Regions from separate parts of the Sphaerisporangium krabiense genome, predicted to be linked through region 3. Evidence: riboswitches for the same ligand, from Rfam matches in the RefSeq annotation. Region 3 holds a riboswitch; each other region holds the start of a gene.
What was found. A riboswitch is a leader RNA that binds a small molecule or an ion and turns the genes downstream of it on or off. The one in region 3 is predicted to bind cyclic di-AMP.
Positions count from the first base shown of each region.

Region 1 (7,178 bases), 3.4 Mb from region 3:
CTCCTCGACCTCGTGCCCGCTGTGGACCACGAACAGGTCGCAGCCGCCGCGGAACATCCACGCCTTCTCGGTGGCGGGGATCGAGATGCCCGGCAGGCCGGACACGAACACCGGCCGCGGGCTGAGGTCGTCCAGCACGTCGCTGACCAGGACGTCCACGACGGGACCCGTGCAGGCGACGAGGATGGCATCGGGCCTGAGCCGCTCGGCGAGCCGCCGGACGGCCCGCGCCGAGACCACCGCGGGAGGCTCGCCGCCGGCCGCGCGCGTGCCGCTGACGGCCGCCGCGATCTGGGCGGGCGAGGGGACGATCGGGGTGCGCACGACGGCGAGCGTCGAGGACCACCCCTCCGGCAACTGGTCGAGCAGGCCCGCCGCCCACTTGAGGTAGGAATCGGAATCGGCCACGGCGAGAACCCGGCTCAAGGAGCAGCCCTTTCGTGCGCGAACATCTGGAGGTGTGATCGGAGGGAGACCGACGCGGAGGGCGTCCACCAGTCGTCGGGGACGTCCACCGTCTCGACGGGGACGCCGCGTGCCGACAACAGGACGCGCAGGGACGTCACCGCCGTGGACGGAAGGCTGAGGACGCGCTGCCCCGGACGCAGGTCGCGCAGGGTCATCTCGACGGGGACGCCGCCGTCGTACACGGTCACGCCGGGGTGGTCGCGGACGGCGGCGAGGTCGCCGGGGTCCTCGCGGCGGTGCGGGTAGTAGGCGAGCGGGCCCTTCAGGGCGAACAGCCAGGACAGGTACCGGTCGCGGTGGATCAGCCCGTTGCGCACCAGCGAGGTGCCGAGCACGACGGTGTCCTCGCGGGGACGGGGGTGCCGGGCGGCGGGCTGGGAGCGCAGCCAGGCGAAGTCGTGGGTGATCAGCTCGGCGCCGAGGCGGCGCACGGCGGCGGCCAGGCCGGCGGGGACGGGCAGCGCGGTGAAGACGGTGAGACGCCCGGCGCGGGCGGCGGCCCGCAGGCGCAGCGCGGCGGCCAGGCCGAGGGCGCGCCGCGACGGGGTGGCCTGGACGCGGGCGCGCAGCAGGGACGTGCCGGCGCGGGAGGTGAGCTGCTCGAGGACGCGGATGGTGGCGAGGCCGTCGTCCACCAGCACGATGCGCGACGGCAGGGCGGTGAGCGAGGTGAGCTGCACGCGGCCGGAGAAGGCGTCCCCGAGCACCCAGGCGGCGCGGCGTCCCGGCCGGGGCATGCGGCCGGAGGCGGTCTCGATGGCGAGTCCCGGCGGCAGGTCGAGCGAGGTGAGCTCGGTGCGCGTGACACGCAGGGCCGGGAGCTTGGCGCGGGTGACCACGCGCATCTCCGGTCCCGCCACTCCGGCGTGCCGCGCTTCGACCGCGCAGAGCAGCTGGAGGGGTGACTCCACCCAGGCGACGGCCGACCCCTGCTCCCGCACGCGGCTTCGACCGTTCCTCTCCACGCCGGGGATTGACGCTTTCACGACGCAAGCAAGGTAGCCGCGTGACGCGACGCGTGAGGTAACAACCGGTGAACACGGTCTTACGGCCGCTGGACCAGGTCCAGATCAACGGACGCGGGACCGTGCGCGTGGCGCCACAGGGGCCTCATACGACAGGAAACGGCCGAACCGCCCGGCCGGTGCCGAACCCGTCCTCGGAGCCCCTTCGGGGGGTGAATCACCTCCGTTCCCGGCTTCGGGGGTCACACGCGCGGGGGCGGCCGGGAGGCGTCCCCGCCCTTCCGTCATAGGCGACGCCGGGCCGTCCGGCAACCCCCTCGGGACGTTCGCCGGGGCCTTGACAATCCGATGGCCGCCCCGCCCGGATATCCATTTCCTGCCACCGTGTCTCGCAGGTCACATCAGTCCCAGAGCGCTCGGCGGCCGGCGCCTGATCCGTACGATGGGCGGATCGTCGCAGGTAAAGAGCGGGTCGTGCGCGGCCCACGATCACCGGCCCCGCGCTGCTTGGCGTCCCGGATCCCCGATCCAGACCAGAGATTTGTCCTGTTTGCATCTGTTTGTCCGATGTATTACGGTGGGTGGACTCCTGGCGGGGGAACGTCCGGATCGGACGGCCTCTTCATGCCGTGGAGCTTGCATAGCGCGGCCGGTCCTCTGGGAGATCCCTCTCCCCCCGGCGCGCGCACCGCCGAGTCCGCCCTGTGCGGAGCCGGGGACCCACTTATCTCCCCGGGGTGAATCGGGGCGCCATTCCCACGGACGCTCCGTAGGGCGAACTTCCACGCCCGAACCCGTCAGCTAACCCGGTAGGCGGCCGTGGAAGGAGTCTCCACTTGTCCATGTTCGACAACTTCGACAAGTTCGTACATCGGCTTCAGGATGCCCCGAAGAACCACCTCAAGGCCTACGCGCTGGCCGGCCTGGTCGCCGCCCAGCTCGTGACGGGCGCCGCCTTCGCCGCCAACGCCGACACCGGGCCCGGGGGCACCGGCGTCGCCAAGGTCGCCGGCAACGAGGCCGCCCACCTGGCCGAGGGCCTCCACGCGCCCTCCGGGGCACGGCACGTCTCGGCGCAGCAGCTCCTGACGCTGGCCGAGAGCCAGGTCGGCATCAGCGAGAACGCCTACGGCGGCGGCACCAAGTTCCACAGCTGGTACATGGAGAGCCCGCGGGCCCGCGAGACCGTCGCCCGCGACGGCGGCACGATCGGCGCCTACGCCAACGCGCCCTGGTGCGACATGTTCGTCTCCTGGGTCGGCGAGCAGCTCGGCATGCAGGACACCATGGGCTCGGACGCCTACACCGTCGCGCACGCCAAGTGGTTCGCCCAGCAGGGCCGCTACGGCGAGACCCCGAGGCCCGGCGCGGTCGCGTTCTTCGCCTGGAACGGCACCAAGAGCGTCGACGCGATCGAGCACGTCGGCTTCGTCGTCAAGGACAACGGCGACGGCACCATCAAGACCATCGAGGGCAACACGGGCAACGGCAAGGTCGAGGTCCGCACCCGCTCGACCGGTTCGGTCGCCGGGTACGGCTACCCGAACTACGCCGCCTGAGCCCCCGGCCGCCCGCGCGGCGGCCCCCAGGACCACCAGCGGCGCGCCCCGCCTCCCCGCGAGCGCCCGTCCTCCCCGGCCGTACGGCCCGGCGTTTCCCGCTTCGCCGGGCCGTACGGCCTTTTTCACCACGAGCTATGGGAGCGCTCCCAGAAACTCCGGGAAGCGCGTGCGGCCCGGCGCATAACCCGGCGTAACAGTTATGTTTCAGCGTATTGACGGCGGCGTTGCGGATCGGCGACCCTTCGTGGGAGCGCTCCCAAACCTCGCCCACGAGGCCGCTCGTGGGACCACGGACGAGGTTCCAGCCACATCGCGGGGCCCGACCGCCGGGGCCGGCCCTCGATGCACCTCCCACTGACGGGCAACCACCGAGAGGGGTCCGGAAATGAACCACAAGGCGCGCCGCGGCGGGAAGCTCGCCGCCGCGATGACGATGGCCGCCGCGCTCGGCGTCACCGCCGCCTGCTCCTCCGGCGGCACCGCCGCCGAGGGCACCTCGTCGGCCGCGCCGGCGGAGAAGATCACGCTGACGCTGCAGACCTTCGGCGGCGGCACCAACTTCGGCTACAAGGCCGCCGTCGAGAAGTGGAACGCCGAGCACCCGGGCGTCCAGGTCAAGTACACCAACCTCACCGACAGCTTCGAGAACGTCTACTGGCCCCAGATGCTCCAGTGGCTCCAGTCGGGCACCGGCGCCGGCGACGTCGTGGGCATCGACGAGGGCGGCATGGGCCTGGCCAAGGCGCGCCCGCAGTTCTTCACCGACCTCGGCCAGTACGGGCTGGACTCCCGCAAGGCCGACTTCCCCGCCTGGAAGTGGGAGAACGGCCTCACCGCCGACGGCAGGCTCTTCGCCCTCGGCACCGACGTCGGCGGCATGAGCATCTGCTACCGCACCGACCTGTTCGAGAAGGCCGGGCTGCCCACCGGCCGCGACGAGGTCTCCAAGCTGTGGAGCGGCGGCTGGGACGCCTTCATCAAGGCCGGCCAGGACTTCCAGGCGAAGGTCAAGGACACCAAGTTCGTGGACAGCGTCAACACCATCTACAACGTGGTGCTGTCGCAGGAGGCCGCCAAGAACGGCAACGTCACCTACTTCGACCGCGACCAGAAGCTCATCGCCGGCACCAACCCGGCGGTGAAGACGGCCTTCGACCTCACCCAGAAGATCAGCCAGGCCGGGCTGACGGCCAAGCTGCAGAACTTCACCGACCCCTGGAACACCGGCTTCGTGAAGTCGCAGTTCGCCACCCTCGGCTGCCCCGGCTGGATGCTCGGCGTCGTCTCCGGCACCGCGGGCGACGAGTTCAAGGGCAAGTGGGACGTCGCCACCGTCCCGGGCGGCGGCGGCAACTGGGGCGGCTCCTGGCTCGCCGTGCCGAAGCAGTCCAAGCACCCCAAGGAGGCCGCCGAGCTGGCCAGTTACCTGACCGGTCCCGAGGCCCAGCTCATGGCGTTCAAGGAGGGCGGCAACCTGCCGAGCACGCTGGCCGCGCAGGACGACCCCGCGCTGCAGAGCGCGACCAACCCCTACTTCAACGACGCGCCGCTCGGCAAGATCTTCGGACCGTCCATCAAGTCGCTCCAGCCGACGTTCCTCGGTGAGCGGCACGCGCAGGTCAAGCGCGAGGTGGAGCAGGTCATCACCGGCATGGACCAGGGCTCGGTGCCGTACGCCGAGGCCTGGGACAAGTTCGTCGCCGCGGGTGAGAAGGCGGCGCGCTGACCGCCGCCCCCGCCACCGGCTCCGCCCATCGACCGTCACCGACGAACGAAGGAGTCCAGGGCTCCCCCGCCCGGCCACGGAACCCGCGGCCGGGCGGGGCCCCGCACCGCCGATGAGCGTCAACACCCAAACCCGGCGGGCGGGCCCGGCGCCGCCCGAGCCCCGCCCGCGCGCCCCGCGCCTCACCTGGTCCAGGTTCGACGTCAAGGCCGCCCCCTACCTGCTGATCTCGCCGTACTTCCTGCTCTTCGCGGTCTTCGGCCTGTTCCCGCTGGTGTTCACGCTGTGGGTCTCGCTGCGGGACTACGGCCTGGCCGGCGGGGAGGCGACCTTCACCGGGCTGGACAACTACGCCGCGCTGCTGTCCGACGCCGACTTCTGGAACGCGGTGGTCAACACGGTCGGCATCTTCGCGCTCGCCACGGTCCCGCAGCTCCTGCTGGCGCTGCTGCTGGCCAACGCGCTCAACAAGCGGCTGCGCGGACGGCTGCTGCTGCGCCTCGGCGTGCTGGTGCCGCTGGTCACCTCGGTGGTGGCCGTGGCCATCGTCTTCACCCAGCTCTACGGCCGCGACTACGGCATGGTCAACTGGCTGCTCGACGTGCTCGGCCTGGACCGGCACATCGACTGGCAGAGCGCCCGGTGGTCGTCCTGGACGGCGATCGCCACCATGGTGGACTGGCGGTGGACCGGCTACAACGCGATCATCTACCTGGCCGCCATGCAGACCATCCCGCGCCAGCTCTACGAGGCGGCGGCGATCGACGGGGCCTCGGGCCGCCGGCAGTTCTGGAGCATCACGCTGCCGATGATCCGGCCCACGGTCCTGTTCACGGTCTTCGTGTCCACGATCGGCGGCCTCACCCTGTTCGCCGAGCCGGTCATGTTCGCCGGCAACCGCATGGACGGCGGCACCACCGGCCAGTTCCAGACGATCGCCATGTACATCGTCGAGCAGGGGTTCAGGAACTTCGACTACGGCTACGCGGCGGCCGCCGCCTGGCTGCTGTTCGTCCTCATCCTCCTCGGCGTCGGGCTCAACTACACGCTCGCCCGCAGGATCGGAGGCTCACGATGAGCGCGATCACCTCCCCCGCGGCGGGGACGCGCGACCGGCGGGACCCGTTCCGCGCCACGCCGCTCACCAAAATCGGGCTCGGCGTCACGCTCGTCCTGTCGATCTTCCCGATCTACTGGATGATCATCATCGCCTCGCGGACCAACTCCGACGCCGTGGACGTGCCGCCCCCGCTGCTGCCGGGCGGCAACCTCGGCGAGAACGTCCGCAGGGTGCTCGCCACCGAGGACGCCCACTTCCTCGCCGGCCTGCTCAACTCGCTGGTCGTCACCTCGGCCGTGACGGTGTCGGTCGTGGTCATCTCGACGTTCGCGGGCTTCGCGTTCGCCCGGCTGCGCTTCCGCGGCAGGAACCTGCTGCTCGGCTCGATCCTGCTGACGATGATGGTGCCGCTCCAGCAGATGGGCGTGGTGCCGCTCTACCAGCTCATGGTGGAGCTCGGCTGGGTCGGGTCGCTCAAGGCCGTGATCCTGCCGTACCTGCTGAACGGCTTCGGCGTGTTCATGATGACGCAGTACACCGAGCAGGCCGTGCCCGAGGAGCTGGTGGAGGCGGCCCGGGTGGACGGCGCGTCCACGCTGCGCGTCTGGTGGAACGTGATCCTACCCGCCGTGCGGCCCGGCATGGCGGTCCTCGCGCTGCAGACGTTCATGCTCAACTGGAACGAGTTCATGTGGCCGCTGATCGTCCTCACCCCCGAGAACCCCACGGTGCAGGTGTCGATCAGTTTCCTCACCGCGGCGCACAGCACGGACTACGTGCTCATCTTCACCGGCACCGCCCTGTCGGTGCTCCCTCTCGTCGTCGTTTTCCTCGCGTTCGGCCGGCAGATCGTCGGCGGTCTCATGGAAGGTGCGGTCAAGGCGTGACCACGCAGGACACTCAACCCGGCGCCCAGCCCGGCACAGAGCTCAGCACAGACGCCCCGGCCCTGGCGTTCCCGCCCGGCTTCGTCTGGGGCGCGGCCACCTCGGCCTACCAGATCGAGGGCGCGACGGACTCCGACGGGCGCGGCCGGTCCATCTGGGACACCTTCGTCGGCGAGCCCGGCCGCGTGGTGAACGGCGACCACGCCGATCTCGCGGTGGACCACTACCACCGCTACCGCGACGACGTGGCGCTCATGGCCGAGCTGGGCCTCACCGCCTACCGGTTCTCGGTCTCCTGGCCGAGGATCATGCCCGAGGGCTCAGGCCGGGTGAACCAGGCCGGGCTCGACTTCTACCGGCGCCTGGTCGACGAGCTGCTCGGCCGCGGGATCGAGCCCTACCTGACGCTGTACCACTGGGACCTGCCGCAGGTCCTGGAGGACGCGGGCGGCTGGCCCGAGCGCGACACGGCGGCGCGCTTCGCCGACTTCACGACGTGCGTGCACGAGG
Region 1 covers NZ_JACHBR010000001.1:6,189,313-6,196,490, reverse strand. Annotated here, with positions in the region: gene BJ981_RS27155 (DUF6716 putative glycosyltransferase) at 1-408, opposite strand, end outside; gene BJ981_RS27150 (hypothetical protein) at 423-1,409, opposite strand; cyclic di-AMP (ydaO/yuaA leader) riboswitch at 2,113-2,264, shown strand; gene BJ981_RS27145 (CHAP domain-containing protein) at 2,276-2,992, shown strand; gene BJ981_RS27140 (ABC transporter substrate-binding protein) at 3,381-4,721, shown strand; gene BJ981_RS27135 (carbohydrate ABC transporter permease) at 4,834-5,799, shown strand; gene BJ981_RS27130 (carbohydrate ABC transporter permease) at 5,796-6,668, shown strand; gene BJ981_RS27125 (GH1 family beta-glucosidase) at 6,665-7,178, shown strand, end outside.
Region 1: it holds a riboswitch for cyclic di-AMP, as region 3 does, so the genes downstream of both, BJ981_RS27145 (CHAP domain-containing protein) here and BJ981_RS12365 (C40 family peptidase) in region 3, are expected to answer to the same signal.

Region 2 (7,178 bases), 2.8 Mb from region 3:
GTACTCGGCGACGTCGGGGGCGCTGGCGGGGTCGTTGAACGCGCCCTTGAACTTCTCGTGCCGCGCGGGGGTCGTCGGGATGTAGGACACCTCGACCGTCACCCCCGAGTTCGCGGCGGTGAACTCCTTGATCGCCTCGCCGACGACCTTTTCCTTGGGGGCCCGGTTCGGCTCGTCGAAGAGCCAGACCCGCAGCGTTCCCGACTTCTCGTCTCCGCCGCTCGTCGCCGGGGCGGTGGACGGCGCGCAGGCGGCCAGGGCCAGCAGGGCCAGTCCCGCGACCGCCCGGTCAAGCATTCTCACAGCAGTCTCCTCCCGTTGGCGGCAGACCTTAGAAAGCGGTCCGCGATCACGGGAAGAGCCAGGGTGATTTGTTGTGCATTGCGGAATTTCATGGTGCAAAGTGGCGTCACTGGCAATCTTGCGCCTAAGTTGACCTGCGTGTTCGATAAGCCGGATCACCGTTCCACGACCCCCCTGACCGGCCCCGCCACCCCCGCGCGCAACCAGTCGCTGTCGCTGCGGCGCGCGCTGGCCGTGCTCGACCACGTCCGCGCCCACGCCGGCACCGGCCAGGGCCTGTCCCTCACCTCGCTGGCCGAGGAGCTCGGGGTCTCCAAGAGCACCGTGCTGCGGCTGACCACCCCGCTCATCGAGGCCAGGCTGCTGGAACGCGACCGGAGGACCGGCGCCTACCGGCTCGGGCACGGCGCCCTGCTGCTCGGCCAGGCCTACCTCGCCACCCTCGACCTGCGCACCGTCGCCGCCGAGGAGTCGCACCGGCTCATGACCGAGGTCCGCGAGACCGTCCACCTGGTGGTGTACGACCCGCCGGACGTGGTCTACATCGACAAGGTGGAGAACACCGCGACCGTGCGGATGGCCTCGCGCATCGGCAGCCGCGTGCCCGCCTACCGCACCGCCGTGGGCAAGGCGATCCTCGCCTGGCAGCCGGAGGCCGACCTGCAGCAAGTCGTGGCCGCCGGGATGCCCGCCGTCACCCGCTTCACCATCACCGACCCGGCGCACCTGCGCGCCGAGCTCAGCAGGATCCGCCAGCGCGGCTACGCGGTGGACGACCGCGAGAACGAGCCCGAGGTGCGCTGCGTGGCCGCCCCGATCTTCGGCCACGGCGACGCGGTCACCGCGGCGATCTCCGTCTCCGGCCTGACCTCGCGGATCACGGCCGCCCGGGTGCGCCAGCTCGGGCCGCTGGTGGCCGAGGCGGCGCTGCGCGTCTCCAGGAAGCTGGGCGCCACCCGCTGACCCCGCGGGGCCGCCGATCGGGGCCGGGCAGAGGGGGCCGGCCCCGATCGGCCACCCGCGCCCGGCGCGGTCGTGTGCGAGCGTGGGGGAACATGTCGGAGCGAGTGCACACCCTCGCGATTGACATGTGCGAACGCGATGACCCGGTCACCCGCCGGTCAGCAGCTCGGAGAACCGCCCGGCGACCAGGTCCCAGCGCCACTCCCGCTCGATCCACGCCCGGCCGCGTGCGCCCATCTCGCGGGCCCGGTCCGGGTCCTTGAGCAGCACGGCGAGCGCGCGGGCCACCTGCTCGGGGCGGTCGCCGTCCACCAGCAGGCCCGTCTCCCCCTCGCGCACCGCGTCCGGCGCGCCGCCCGAGCGGCCCGCGACCACGGGCAGCCCGGTGGCGGACGCCTCCAGGTAGACGATGCCGAGCCCCTCCACGTCCAGGCCGCGCAGCCGGGTGCGGCAGGGCATGGCGAACACGTCCCCGGCGTCGAAGTAGGCGGGCAGGCTGCTCCACGGCACCGGCCCGGTGATGACCACCGAGCCGCCGAGCCCGCGCGCCGCGACCAGCCGCGTCAGGGCGCGCCGCGACGGGCCGCCGCCGACCAGCAAGAGCACCGCGTCGGGCACGGCGCGCAGCACGGCGGGCCAGCAGCGCACCAGCGTGTCCTGGCCCTTGCGCGCGACCAGCCGCGACACGCACACCACCACCGGCCTGCCGCCGATGCCCAGCTCGGCGCGCACCCCGGCCCCGCCCGCGCCGGGCCGGAACAGCTCGGTGTCCACGCCCGGGGCCAGCCTGACCAGCCGGGACGGCGGCACCACCCGGGCCAGCCGCTCCCGGGTGTACTCGCCCAGGTAGGTGATCGCGTCGGCGTGGGCGCCGATCCTGGCCAGCACGCCGCGCGCCAGCGGCGTGCCCGCCCAGGCCGCCTCGTGGCCGTGGGTCAGCATGACCACCCGGCGCGCCCCCGCCGCCCGCACCGCCGGTGCCAGCAGGCCGAGCGGGGCCGCGGCGCCGAACACCACGGTCTCGCACTTCTCCCGCCGCACCAGCGCCGCCGCGCGCCGGGCCACGCCGGGCAGCGGCAGCATCAGCGAGGTGGGGTGGCGCACCACCCGGTAGGGGCGGCGCGCGTCGAACTCCTCCCAGCCGGGCCAGCGCGAGGCGTACACCACGGTCGAGCCGGGCGGCCGGCGCTCGGCGAGGGCGTGCACGAACGCCTGGATGCCCCCCGGGCGCGGCGGGAAGTCGTTGGTGACGATGAGGACGCGGCCCCGGGGGTTCACGGCTCGGGCAGCCCGTTCTCGCGGGCCCAGGCGCGTGCGAGGGCGATGCGCTGCGGGGTCGTGGGGTGGGAGGCGTGCAGCAGGTAGTCCACGGCGTCCGGCGACAGGTCGGAGAGGTTCGTGACGGCCAGCCGCTTCTGCATCGCCACGAACGTCGCCGGGTCCCGGGTGAGGTCGAGGGCGTGGACGTCCGCCCTGGCCTCGATCGCCCGGCTCACCACGTTCTCGGCCGGTCCCGCCAGCACGGAGGCGAGCGTGATCAGGCCCAGCAGCAGCCCCACGGACCGCGGGTCGCCCACCGAGGGCGTCCCGGCGCGGCGGCGCACCGCCGGCGCGCCGGCCACCAGGTACAGCAGGCACGCGCCCGCCGCGGCGCCGAGCCCGCCGACCAGCGTGCCGTACAGCACGTCGTCCTCGCGGGCGTGGCCGAGCTCGTGCGCGACCACCAGCACGACCTCCTTCTCCGGAGCCCGCAGCAGCGTGTCGTAGACGACGACCCGCCGGGTCGCACCGAAGCCGGAGACGTAGGCGTTGAGCGCGCTGGTCCGGCGGGAGGCGTCGGCGACCAGGACGTCACGGACGGGGACGCCGTCGCGGCCGGCCATGGCGATCAGCTCGGCGCGCAGCGGCCCGCGCGGCAGCGGCTTGAAGTCGCTGAACAGCGGCTCCACGACCACGGGGTAGGCGAACGAGGCGGCGACGGTGAGGACGAAGGCCCCCGCGGCGGCGGGGATCCACCAGCGGGCCGGCAGCCGGCGGGCCAGCCAGACGACCGCGAGGATCATCACGGCGACCAGCACGGTCTGCACGGCGAAGCTCTTCAGCCGGTCGGCCGACCACCCCGCCCAGCCCTGCGTGGACAGCCCGTACGCGCGCAGCCGGGTCTCGTACCACATGCCGAACGGCCACTTGAGCAGCAGCGTCACCGCGGACAGCAGCAGCACCCCGGCCAGGGCCCGCAGCCACCACGGCCCCCTGAGCCTGCCCACCGCCCACGCCCCCACCGGGGTGAGGACCAGCGCGCCCGCCACCAGCAGCGTCACGGCCAGCGAGAGGTAGGACGGCGGGCTGACGGCGGCGTCGAAGGCGGCGGCCCGGGAGATCTGCGCGGGGGTGAAGTCGCGGGCGGGGTCGGCCGGCACGGCGGGGGCGCCGCCCAAGGGGTCCCAGGGGGTCGTCAGCGCGACGACGGCGGCCATGACCGCGCCGAGCGCCACGAGCGCGACGCCCGCCGCCCGGGCTCCGCCGCCCGCCCGCCCGCCGGGGCGGGTCTCCTCGGTCAGCTCCGCCACCGATACCAGCCTTTCCTGCGTGCCGCGCGGTCACGACGGCCCCGGGCGCGCGTGCGGCGGGCGGTCACGACAGCTCCGCCACCACGTAGGCGCGCCAGGCGGCGGTGAACCGCTCCGCGCTCACTCCGAGCACGCGGGGAAGCGCGCCCGGCGCGCCGCCCCCGCTGAACTCACGGTAGAGGGCGACGAGGGCGCGCTCACCGTAACGGGCCACGACATACCGGCAGGCGAGCCACGCCTCCTCGTACGCCTGCGCCAGGCGCGGGGACTCCGGCGCGAAGGCCTGCGGGCCCGGCAGCGCGATCGGGCGCCGGCCCGCGCGCACCTCGGCGGCCAGCTCGGCGGCGGCCGCCGGCGCGGGGATGCCCGAGTCCAGGTAGCCGACGTAGTCGGCGAAGCCTTCCATGAGCCACTTGGGCGTGCGGGCGTCCGTGGCCGCGCCGGTGGCGAGGTGGGTGAGCTCGTGGGCCAGGACGACGTCGCGCCCGGCGTCGCTGAGCCGCGCGTACGCGCCCGGCTCGACGATCACGTGGTCCACGGCCGCGACCGCGGCGAGCCCGCGCACCGAGGCCGGCGCGGCGAGCGCGGCGGCCTGCGCGGTCGTGCCGGGCAGCAGCACCAGCGGGCGCACCGGCCCGGCCAGCCGCGCCACGACGCGGGCGGCACGGTCGGCCCTGCGGGCCAGATCGGCCGCCTCGGCGGCGCCCGTCCGTGCCGCACCGACCACGACGGAGCGCTCGCCGATGACGATCCTCGCGCCCGCCCAGACGTCCGGGCGCTCGGCCACCGCGGCCCGCGCGAGCCTTCCCGGGTCGGCGGTGGCGGCCCGGGGGACGGCCGGCGCGCCGGAGAGCGCCGCTGACGCCCCGGGCGCGGCCGGGAGGGCGTCCCAGAGCGCCGGAGCCGCCGCCGGCGCGCTCAGGGCCGCCAGCAGGCCCGCGAGTGAGGCCCCCAGCCGGACGACGCGCATGCGGGCAATCTACCGGGCGGCCCGCCCCGCCAACGCGGCCCGGGACGGGCAGGGGCGGCGGGCGCCGGGAACGTGAAGGCCCCGTCCGCCCGCGAGGGGTGAGGGTGGACGGGGCCTTCACGGCCTGGTGCGCTCAGCGCGGGGGCGTCCGCGGGGAGACGGCCGCGCGGAGGCGCCTGCCGGGACCGGTCACGCGCCGGGGCGGACGGCTCCGACGAAGCTGCCCTTGCGGTAACCGTTGAGCTTGTCGATCCGCACCCGCGCGCCGCTGTGCGGGGAGTGGATCATCTTGCCGTGGCCCACGTACATGCCGACGTGGCCGAGCCCGCGGAAGAACATCAGGTCGCCCGGCTTGAGGTTCTTCCACGCGACCTTCTTGCGCACCGAGCGGTACTGCGCGCCGGTGACGCGGGGCAGCTTGACGCCGGCCTTGCGCCAGGAGTACAGGACGAGACCCGAGCAGTCGAACGCGCCGGGGCCGGCGGCGCCCCAGCGGTAGGGGTCGCCGATCTGCCGCTTGGCGACGGCCACGGCGGTGCGCGCCTTGACGCGCTGCCGCGCGGCCCTGGTCAGCTTGGTCTTCTTGGCCTTCTTGGTCTTGGAGGTCTTCGCGGCCGTGGAGCCCGTGGTGGTCGCCGCCGCCTCGCTCTCGGGAGCCGCGGCGGGTTCCGCCGTGGCGACCGGGGGAACGACGGGGGTGACCGGCGTGGCGGCGTGCGCCGCCGGGACCTGCAGGGCCGCCAGGGCGACGGAGGCCGACACGGTGAGGACGGCGCCGCCGAAGGAGAACCTGGCGATTCGGGGCAGGCGGGGGCTAGGGGTGGTGCTGGACAGGATCGCTCCTAGGATCTTCCACTTACGCCTACCGGGTTAGCTGACGGATTCGGGCAGGGAAGCAGCCCTACGGCGCGCGAGGCGCCGATTCACCCCCGACCTCCCGGGTGGAAGGTCAATTGGGTCCCCGGCTCCGTGCTCCTTGCCGCACGGATTCGGCAGGCCGCCGAGGGGTGGGTTCCTTGTCGGGTCCCCGGTTTCGCCGGCATGCGCCGGCGACGACGGCCGAATGGATGGGTGGTGCGTCGGCCGATCTTGCGGATCGGCCCTCGTTCGCGACGGCATGGCGTTGCTCGCCGCGGCCCAGAAGCTACACAGATTGCGAAATTCCAGCAAAGGGTGGGTCAGCACAACGTAGATCATTACGACTGATCACTAACCGATAACGCCTGGATATCAATGCCCTCTGTTACCCGAATGTGATTCCTCTCACATGCGTGGAAACAGGGCCCGACCTTCGTCACATCCGTCACATCCGTCCCACCAGTTCTTGATCTTGACGGGCCGGATCGGCGGTTGCGGGCCTCTCCAGAGATGTCAATACGCAAGAGGTCTTTAGCAATGGCTCTTGCGCAAGGAGTGTTGCCCATGCCAGCGTGGGACCCATGGAGAACGAGAACGTCCGGCAGATCACCGACTCCCGCGTGCTGGCCGCCCTGGCACACCCCCTGCGGCGCCGCCTCATGGACGCGCTCAAGGTCTACGGGCCCTGCACCGCCAGCATGCTGGCCGACCACACCGGGCAGGCCGTGGCCAACGTCAGCCACCACCTGCGCGTCCTCGCCTCGGGAGAGCTGGTCGAGGAGGCCCCCGAGCTGGCCCGCGACCGGCGCGAGCGCTGGTGGCGCCTGGTGTCGGCGTCGCTCCGGTGGTCCACCCGCGACTTCGAGTCCGACCCCGCCTCGGCCGCCGTGGCCGGCGCCGCCGAGTCGATCAACCTGGACCACCACGTGGGCATCGTCCGCGCCTACTACGCCATGACCGAGGACGAGCGCGCGGCCTGGGAGAACGCGCCCTTCTCCGCCGACAAGTGGCTGCGGCTGACGCCCGCCGAGCTCGCCGAGCTGAGCGGGGAGGTCATCGCCCTGTTCGAGCGCTGGGCGGCCCGTGACGTCCCCGACGACGGCGCCCGGCGGGACCCGGTGTTCCTGTTCGCCTTCGGCGTCCCGGGGCGGCCATGAACGCCCTGGAGGCGCGATCCCCGCAGCCGGGCCCCTCCGGCCGCTCCCCCGCGCGCCGCGGCGTCGGGGGCCTGCTGCGCGAGCGCGACTTCCGCCTGCTGTGGATCGGCGAGACCTCCAGCGCGTTCGGCAGCTCGGTGACCAGCGTCGCGATGCCCCTGGTGGCCGTCACCGTGCTGCACGCCGACGCCCTGGCCGTGGGCGTGCTGACCGCCGCGGCCTGGCTGCCCTGGCTGCTCATCGGCCTGCCCGCGGGCGCCTGGGTCGACCGGCTGCCCCGGCGCCCGGTCATGCTGGCCTGCGACGTGGTGTCGGCGCTGGCGTTCTGCAGCGTCCCGGTGGCCGCGTGGCTGGGCG
Region 2 covers NZ_JACHBR010000001.1:5,548,364-5,555,541, reverse strand. Annotated here, with positions in the region: gene BJ981_RS24370 (extracellular solute-binding protein) at 1-297, opposite strand, end outside; gene BJ981_RS24365 (IclR family transcriptional regulator) at 442-1,266, shown strand; gene BJ981_RS24360 (glycosyltransferase family 4 protein) at 1,414-2,544, opposite strand; gene BJ981_RS24355 (M48 family metallopeptidase) at 2,541-3,836, opposite strand; gene BJ981_RS24350 (peptidase MA family metallohydrolase) at 3,901-4,806, opposite strand; gene BJ981_RS24345 (C40 family peptidase) at 4,996-5,568, opposite strand; cyclic di-AMP (ydaO/yuaA leader) riboswitch at 5,651-5,811, opposite strand; gene BJ981_RS24340 (ArsR/SmtB family transcription factor) at 6,246-6,821, shown strand; gene BJ981_RS24335 (MFS transporter) at 6,818-7,178, shown strand, end outside.
Region 2: it holds a riboswitch for cyclic di-AMP, as region 3 does, so the genes downstream of both, BJ981_RS24345 (C40 family peptidase) here and BJ981_RS12365 (C40 family peptidase) in region 3, are expected to answer to the same signal.

Region 3 (7,178 bases):
GACCTCCAGCTCACCCGGGAGGGCGGGCACCACCGCAACCGCATCGTCCACGCCGGCGGGGACGCCACCGGCGCCGAGGTCCAGCGCGCCCTGATCGAGGCCGTGCGCGCCACGGGCCGTATCGAGATCATCGAGCACGCCCTGGTCCTCGACCTGCTCAAGGACGCCGCCGGCGCCGCCTGCGGGATCACCCTGCACGTCATGGGCGAGGGCGCGCGCGACGGCGTGGGCGCGGTGCGCGCGGACGCCGTCGTCCTCGCCACCGGAGGCATGGGCCAGGTCTACGCGGCCACCACCAACCCGCTGGTCTCCACCGGGGACGGCGTGGCGCTCGCCCTGCGCGCCGGGGCGGTCGTGCGCGACCTGGAGTTCGTCCAGTTCCACCCCACCGTGCTGTGGCTCGGCCCCGGCGCCACCGGCCAGCAGCCGCTCGTCTCCGAGGCCGTGCGCGGGGAGGGCGCGGTCCTGCTCGACGACGCCGGCGAGCGGTTCATGCGCGGCGTCCACGAACTCGCCGAACTCGCGCCCCGCGACGTCGTCGCCAAGGCGATCATGCGCAGGATGCTGGAGACCGGCGCGGAGCACGTCCACCTCGACGCGCGGCACTTCGGCGAGGAGATGTGGCGCACCCGCTTCCCCACCATCTACGCCGTGTGCCGCGAGCACGGCATCGACCCGGTCCACGAGCCGATCCCCGTCGCGCCCGCCGCCCACTACGCCAGCGGCGGCGTCCTCACCGACCCCCGCGGCCGCACCAGCGTCCCCGGCCTGTACGCCTGCGGCGAGGTCGCCTGCACGGGCGTGCACGGGGCCAACCGCCTCGCCTCCAACTCCCTGCTGGAGGGCCTGGTCTTCGCCGAGCGCATCGCCGCCGACCTCGCCGCCACCCGGTGGACCCCCGGCGAGCCGGTGGACGACGGCCGCCCCTCCGGGCTCGTCGACCCCCGGGCGCGGGCGCGCGTCCAGGGCCGGATGAGCGCGGGCGCGAGCGTCCTGCGCGGCGCCGAGAGCCTGTCGGAGGTCGCCAGGGGCCTGCTGGACGCCCGCTGGACCCCGGTGGCCGTGGAACCCTGCATGGAGGCCTGGGAGGCCACCAACCTGCTCACCGTGGCCACCGCGCTCGTCGCGGCGGCCGGCGCCCGCCAGGAGACCCGCGGCTCCCACTGGCGCGAGGATTTCCCCGAGCGAGACGACGCCCGATGGCTCGGGCACCTGGACCTGACCCTGGGCGAGGAAGGACTGACCATGACCTACCGGCGGCACGACGACGGCAGGGCGGCGAGCGCGCTCGGCGAGAACCTGGAGGCCGACCTGGCGCTGGCGGGCCTCGACCCCGAGGCGGTGGCCGCGGTGGTCGCCGCCGCACTCGCCGAGGACCTCGCGGAGGAGGGCGACGTCACCACGATCGCCACCGTCCCCGCCGGCAGGACGGCCGTCGCCGACGTCGTGGCCCGCGCCGACGGCGTGGTGGCCGGCCTGCCCGTCGCCGAGGCGGTGTTCGCCGCCGCCTCCTCGGGACGGCTGAGCGCCGAGCGTCACGTCAAGGACGGCGAGCGGGTGGCGCGCGGCGACGTGCTGATGACGGTCACCGGCCCGGCCCGCGACCTGCTGACCGCCGAGCGCACCGCGCTCAACCTGCTCACCCACCTGTCGGGGATCGCCACGCTGACCCACCGCTGGGTGCGGGCCGTGAACGGCGCCAAGGCCCGCGTGCGGGACACCCGCAAGACCATCGCGGGGCTGCGCGCCCTGGAGAAGTACGCCGTCAGGTGCGGCGGCGGGACCAACCACAGAATGTCCCTTTCGGACGCGGCCTTGATCAAGGACAATCACGTGGTGGCGGCGGGTGGGGTCGCCGAGGCGTTCCGCGCGGTACGGCAGGCGTACCCCGGACTGCCGATCGAGGTGGAGATCGACCGGATCGACCAACTCGAACCCGTGCTGGCGGAAGGGGCGGAGGAGATCCTGTTGGACAACTTCACCGTCGAGGACCTGGCGCTGGCCGTACGCCTGGTGGACGGCAGGGCGCGCCTGGAGGCCAGCGGCGGTCTCACGCTGGAATCCGCGCGTGAAGTGGCGGAAACCGGTGTTGACTACCTAGCCGTGGGGGCTCTGACCCACTCCGCCCCCGCGCTCGACCTCGCTCTGGACCTTCGGGGGGCTTGATGCTGCTCACGATCGACGTCGGCAACACCCACACCGTGCTGGGACTCTTCGAGGGTGAAGAGGTCATCGAGCACTGGCGCCTCGCCACCGACGCGCGGCGCACCGCCGACGAGATCGCGGTCGTCCTGCAGGGGCTGCTCGGCCAGAGCCCCCTGCTCAAGGGCGCCGACATCAGCGGCATCGCCATCTGCTCCACCGTCCCGTCCGTGCTCAACGAGATGCGCGAGATGTGCCGGCGTTATTACGGCGACGTGAACGCCGTCATCGTCGAGCCGGGCGTGCGCACCGGGGTCCCCGTGCGCATGGACAACCCCAAGGAGGTCGGCAGCGACCGCATCGTCAACGCGCTCGCCGCCATCACCCTCTACGGCGGGCCCTGCGTGATCGTCGACTTCGGCACCGCGACGTCCTTCGACGCGGTTTCGGCCAAGGGCGAGTACGTCGGGTCCGTCACCGCCCCCGGGATCGACATCTCCGTGGACGCCCTGGCCGCGGCGGGCGCGCAGCTGCACAAGGTGGAACTGGTGCGCCCCCGCTCGGTGATCGCCAAGAACACCGTCGAGGCCCTGCAGGCCGGCATCATCTACGGCTTCGCCGGCCAGGTGGACGGCATCGTCGAGCGCATGGCCCCCGAGCTGGCCACCGACCCCGACGACGTCACGGTGGTGGCCACCGGGTCGCTCGCCTCGCCGGTCGTGGACGAGGCCCGCTCGATCGACGTCCACGAGCCGTGGCTGACGCTCATCGGCCTGCGGCTGATCTACAACCGCAACACCAACTGACGTTCCGGCCGGGCGCCCCGGCCCGGGGCGCCGTGCCTCCCGGGATTCGACGCGTCGACGATGCTTTCGGTCGGTCGCGCGCCGATAACGAAGACCCGCCCGTTCGCGGCGCGCCGATGACGTGCGCGTGATGATCGGCCGCCTGGTGGAGATCGATATCGAAGCCGCGCCCCAGGGTCGCGGGCCGATTACGCCGCCGGTGACCCAGAGGGGAATGACCCCCGTGACACCGCGCGCACGCCTCCGTGTCCAGCCGAAAAAGGTGGGAAAGGACCTGTGATTTCACGCGGAATTATGGCTGGAGAGGCGTTGATCTTATATGCCCGGCGTGGGGTGATCCGGCGTGTCCTGCCCGCCGACCTGCCACGGACCAGCGCCGCGGGGCCCTCGCCGCGTCCCGGCGCCGGTGCCGTCCAAGATCGTTTTGCGGGTCGACCTCCGGCTATGGGTTCGCGAACATGTCATGAGTAGTTCACATATGCACTGGTATGTCAATCGTGGTGGTAACGACTATGCGGGGCCGGTGCTTGACGACCTTTGAACGTGGCGTTTACCGTTCCTGACGGGCGGGCTAGAAGCATTCGAGTATGTTGCCGAGTTCGTCGTGGGGGAGGACACCCGATGGCGTATCCGGATCTGGTTTCCCGAGGGAATGACATTCACCCGGGATCAGACGGCGTGGGATTGAGCGATGATGATCTTCTCTTGCTCGCCGAACTGGCCAAGGGCGTCACCGTCGACCGTGTCGGCCGGCGGCTGGACGTGAGCGGCAGGACGGTCCGGCGCCGCCTCCGGGGCATCTGCGACCGCATCGGCGTGGCCACCGCCATCGAGGCCGTGGCCTGGGCGGCGCGCCGGCGGCTGATCTAGCCCCCGGCGCCCCCGGCCCGCCCGCCACTTCCCGCGCCGTCGCCGTGTCAGTCGGCGATGCGCACGGCCCCGGCGAACGGACGGTTGCCGAGCGGGGCGACCCTCACCACGTCACCTGTGCGCGGGGCGTGCACCATCATGCCGCCTCCGATGTAGATGCCGACGTGGTGCAGGTCGCTGTAGAAGAAGACCAGGTCACCCGGGCGCATATCCTCGCGCGAGACGTGGGTGCCCGCGGTCCACTGGTCGCCGGTGTAGTGCGGCAGGCTGATGCCCACCTTCTGGTAGGCCCACATCACCAGGCCGGAGCAGTCGAAGGTGCTCGGGCCCGCGGCGCCCCAGACGTACGGCCTGAGCTGCTGGGTCAGCGCCCACTTGGTGGCCTCGGCGGCCTTGCCGGTCCCCGGGATCGGGATGTCGATGCGGGTCGCCCTGCCGCCCGACTGACCGGTCTGCGCGAGGGCGCGCTTGAACAGCGAGCTCTCGGTCTTGGCGATCAGCCCGCGGATCTTGTCGCGCTGGGTGGACAGGCTGGTGACCAGCTTCTTGACCTCGACCTCGCGCGCCTTGGCGCTCGCCTTCGCACGCTCGGCGATCTCCATGGCCTTGGTGATCTGCGCGACCTCCTCACCCTGCTGCATCTGCAGGGCGTAGGTGGTCGCCGCGCGGTCCAGATAGCCGTCAGGATCGCCGGACATGGCCAGCGCCAGGGAGGAGCCCACCCCGCCCGTCATGTAGGCGTCCTGGGCGAGCAGGCCCGCCCTGCGGCGCTTCTCCTCGAGGTCGGTCTGGCTCTTGGTGAGCGTCTTCTTGGCCAGGTCCGCCGAGCGCTGGGCCTGCTTGAGCCGCTCCTTCTGGCCGTTGTACTGCTCGGTGAGCGACTCGATCTGGTCGTACAGGTCCTCGACCTGCTTCTTGAGCTGGCTGAGGCTCGGCTTGGGCTCGGCGGTGGCCGCCACGAGCGGGGTGCCGAAGGTGAGCACCGTCAGGGCGGTGGCGATGAGCGCGATGCGGCGTGTCAGCCGCCGGGGCATCGCGCCGGCGAGCCGGGCACGCGTCGTGTGTTCGCGGGGGCGGGCGTGCCTGCCCGCGCTCTTTCCAGGCGTGCGCCTAGGCTGCACCAACAAGCTCCTCTCCTCGGCCGCTTACCGGGTTAGCTGACGGGTTCGGGCCGGAGCAGCCCTACCGAGTTCGCGATCATGGAGAACCTCCATGCCTCCCTCTCGGATTCACCCCAGGAACGACGGCTCGCGTGGGCTCGGCCCGCGCGCCGGTTGGGTCCCCGGCTCCCTGCCGCACGGGGACGCGGCCGGGATTAGGCGGCGCGGCCACCGCGGGGGCGATGACCGGCATCGACGCTGGACACTAGTGCAGCGCGGGTTCCTGCTCAACCAGAACTGCGGATTCTGTTGAGCTTTCACAACTGAGCCGTCACAGGACGATCACGCCCGGACGGCTGACCGACCCACTTTACCGTGCGTTTACGGCTCTTCGGCCGTGTCTTGGCGTCGGCGCCCGCAGGTGGGCGACTGTGCGGAACCTCAAACGATGCCCAGGTGGATCCCATGGGCACCAAGTGTGCGCAACCTCACCTGGGGTCACCCGCGTGCGCACACGCCCCCGGTTTCGGACGGCCCGTTATGCGCGGCTGTGGGACGGCACGGCAGGCGGGCCGCTCGCCGGGCCGGATACGCTGGCGCTTCATGGAGCAGGTCGTGGAGTTCGTGCCGTCCGGCGGCACGCTCGTGGTGCGACGCGCCCGCACGCCCGACGTCCGGCGGATCAGGCGTCTGGTCGACGCCTATTCCGGCGACGGCCCCCGTCTGCTGCGCAAGTCGACCGTCACCCTTTATGAGGACGTCCAGGAGTTCTGGGTGGCCGAGCGGGACGGCGTGGTGGTGGGCTGCGGCGCCCTCCACGTCCTCTGGGAGGATCTCGCCGAGATCCGCACCGTCGCGGTCGACGACTCCTGCCGCGGCCTGGGCATCGGGCATATGATCGTCTCCGCGCTCATCGAGGGGGCGCGCGAACTCGGCTTGCGGCGGGTGTTCTGCCTGACCTTCGAGGTGGATTTCTTCGCCAAGCATGGGTTCATCCCGATCCAGGGCACTCCGGTCTCTCCTGAGGTGTACGCCGAGTTGCTCGACTCCTACGATGAGGGCGTAGCCGAATTTCTCGATCTTGAACATGTCAAGCCCAACACCCTCGGCAACACGCGCATGCTTCTCCATTTGGTCCCACGCTCTGACCAGCGTGGTGACCTGATGGAAAGGTGACTGTTGATGCCGCTGTCGCTACGTTGGGCAACACCACAGCATGCGTGTCTGACATATGTCGCATGCGAAGCCGAAGTGAGGTGACACGGTGAGCACCGGACAGCCGCCGTACCCACGCGATGAGCCGGGGGGCAACGCGTCCTCCGGCTCCCCGTATGGGCAGCACAACGCAGATCGGTCGCTCCCCGGCGCCGATCCGGAGGTGACGGTCGTCCACCGTCCCCAGCCGACATCGGAACACCCCAACCAGTCCAGCCAGTCCAACCAGTACGGCCAGCAGTCCTATGGCCAGCAGGGCTACGGGCAGTCGCAGTACGGCCAGGGCCAGCAGGGCTATGGCGACCAGGGATACGGCCAGCAGCAGGGCTCTGGCCAGCAGTACGGCCAGCAGCAGGGTTACGGGCAGCAGGGGTACGGCCAGTCCCAGGCGAGCTCGGGCTACGGCCAGCAGGGCTATGACCAGCAGGGTTATGACCAGCAGCAGGCGTCGTACGGTCAGTCCGGCCAGCAGGGCTACGGCGACCAGGGATACGGCCAGCAGCAGGGCTATGGCCAGCAGTCCCAGTACGGGCAGCAGGGTCAGCAAGGCCAGCAGGGTCAGCAGGGTTACGGCCAGCAGTCCCAGTACGGCCAGCAGGGCCAGGATTACGGGCAGCAGGCCCAGTACGGGCAGCAGAGTTATGGCGAGCAGGGCTATGGCCAGCAGTCCCAGTACGGGCAGCAGGGTCAGCAAGGCCAGCAGGGTCAGCAGGGTTACGGCCAGCAGTCCCAGTACGGCCAGCAGGGCCAGGATTACGGGCAGCAGGGCCAGTACGGGCAGCAGGGTTACGGCGAGCAGGGTTACGGCCAGCAGGCGCAGTACGCCCAGCCCGGTTACGGCCAGCAGCCCGGCTACTCCGCCCCGGGGTACGGTCAGGCGGGGTACCCGCAGACCCCCGGCGGCTACCAGCAGCCTTACGGCGTGGCGGGCGCGGTTCCCCCGGGCGCGCCGGCTCCTCTGGCCGAGTGGTGGCAGCGGCTCGTCGCCCGCCTCATCGACGGCGTGATCCTGGCGATCCCCACGTTCATCCTCAGCGCCATCGTC
Region 3 covers NZ_JACHBR010000001.1:2,764,889-2,772,066, forward strand. Annotated here, with positions in the region: gene BJ981_RS12350 (L-aspartate oxidase) at 1-2,166, shown strand, start outside; gene BJ981_RS12355 (type III pantothenate kinase) at 2,166-2,948, shown strand; gene BJ981_RS12360 (helix-turn-helix domain-containing protein) at 3,654-3,818, shown strand; gene BJ981_RS12365 (C40 family peptidase) at 3,866-4,939, opposite strand; cyclic di-AMP (ydaO/yuaA leader) riboswitch at 4,945-5,139, opposite strand; gene BJ981_RS12370 (amino-acid N-acetyltransferase) at 5,522-6,094, shown strand; gene BJ981_RS39110 (RDD family protein) at 6,297-7,178, shown strand, end outside.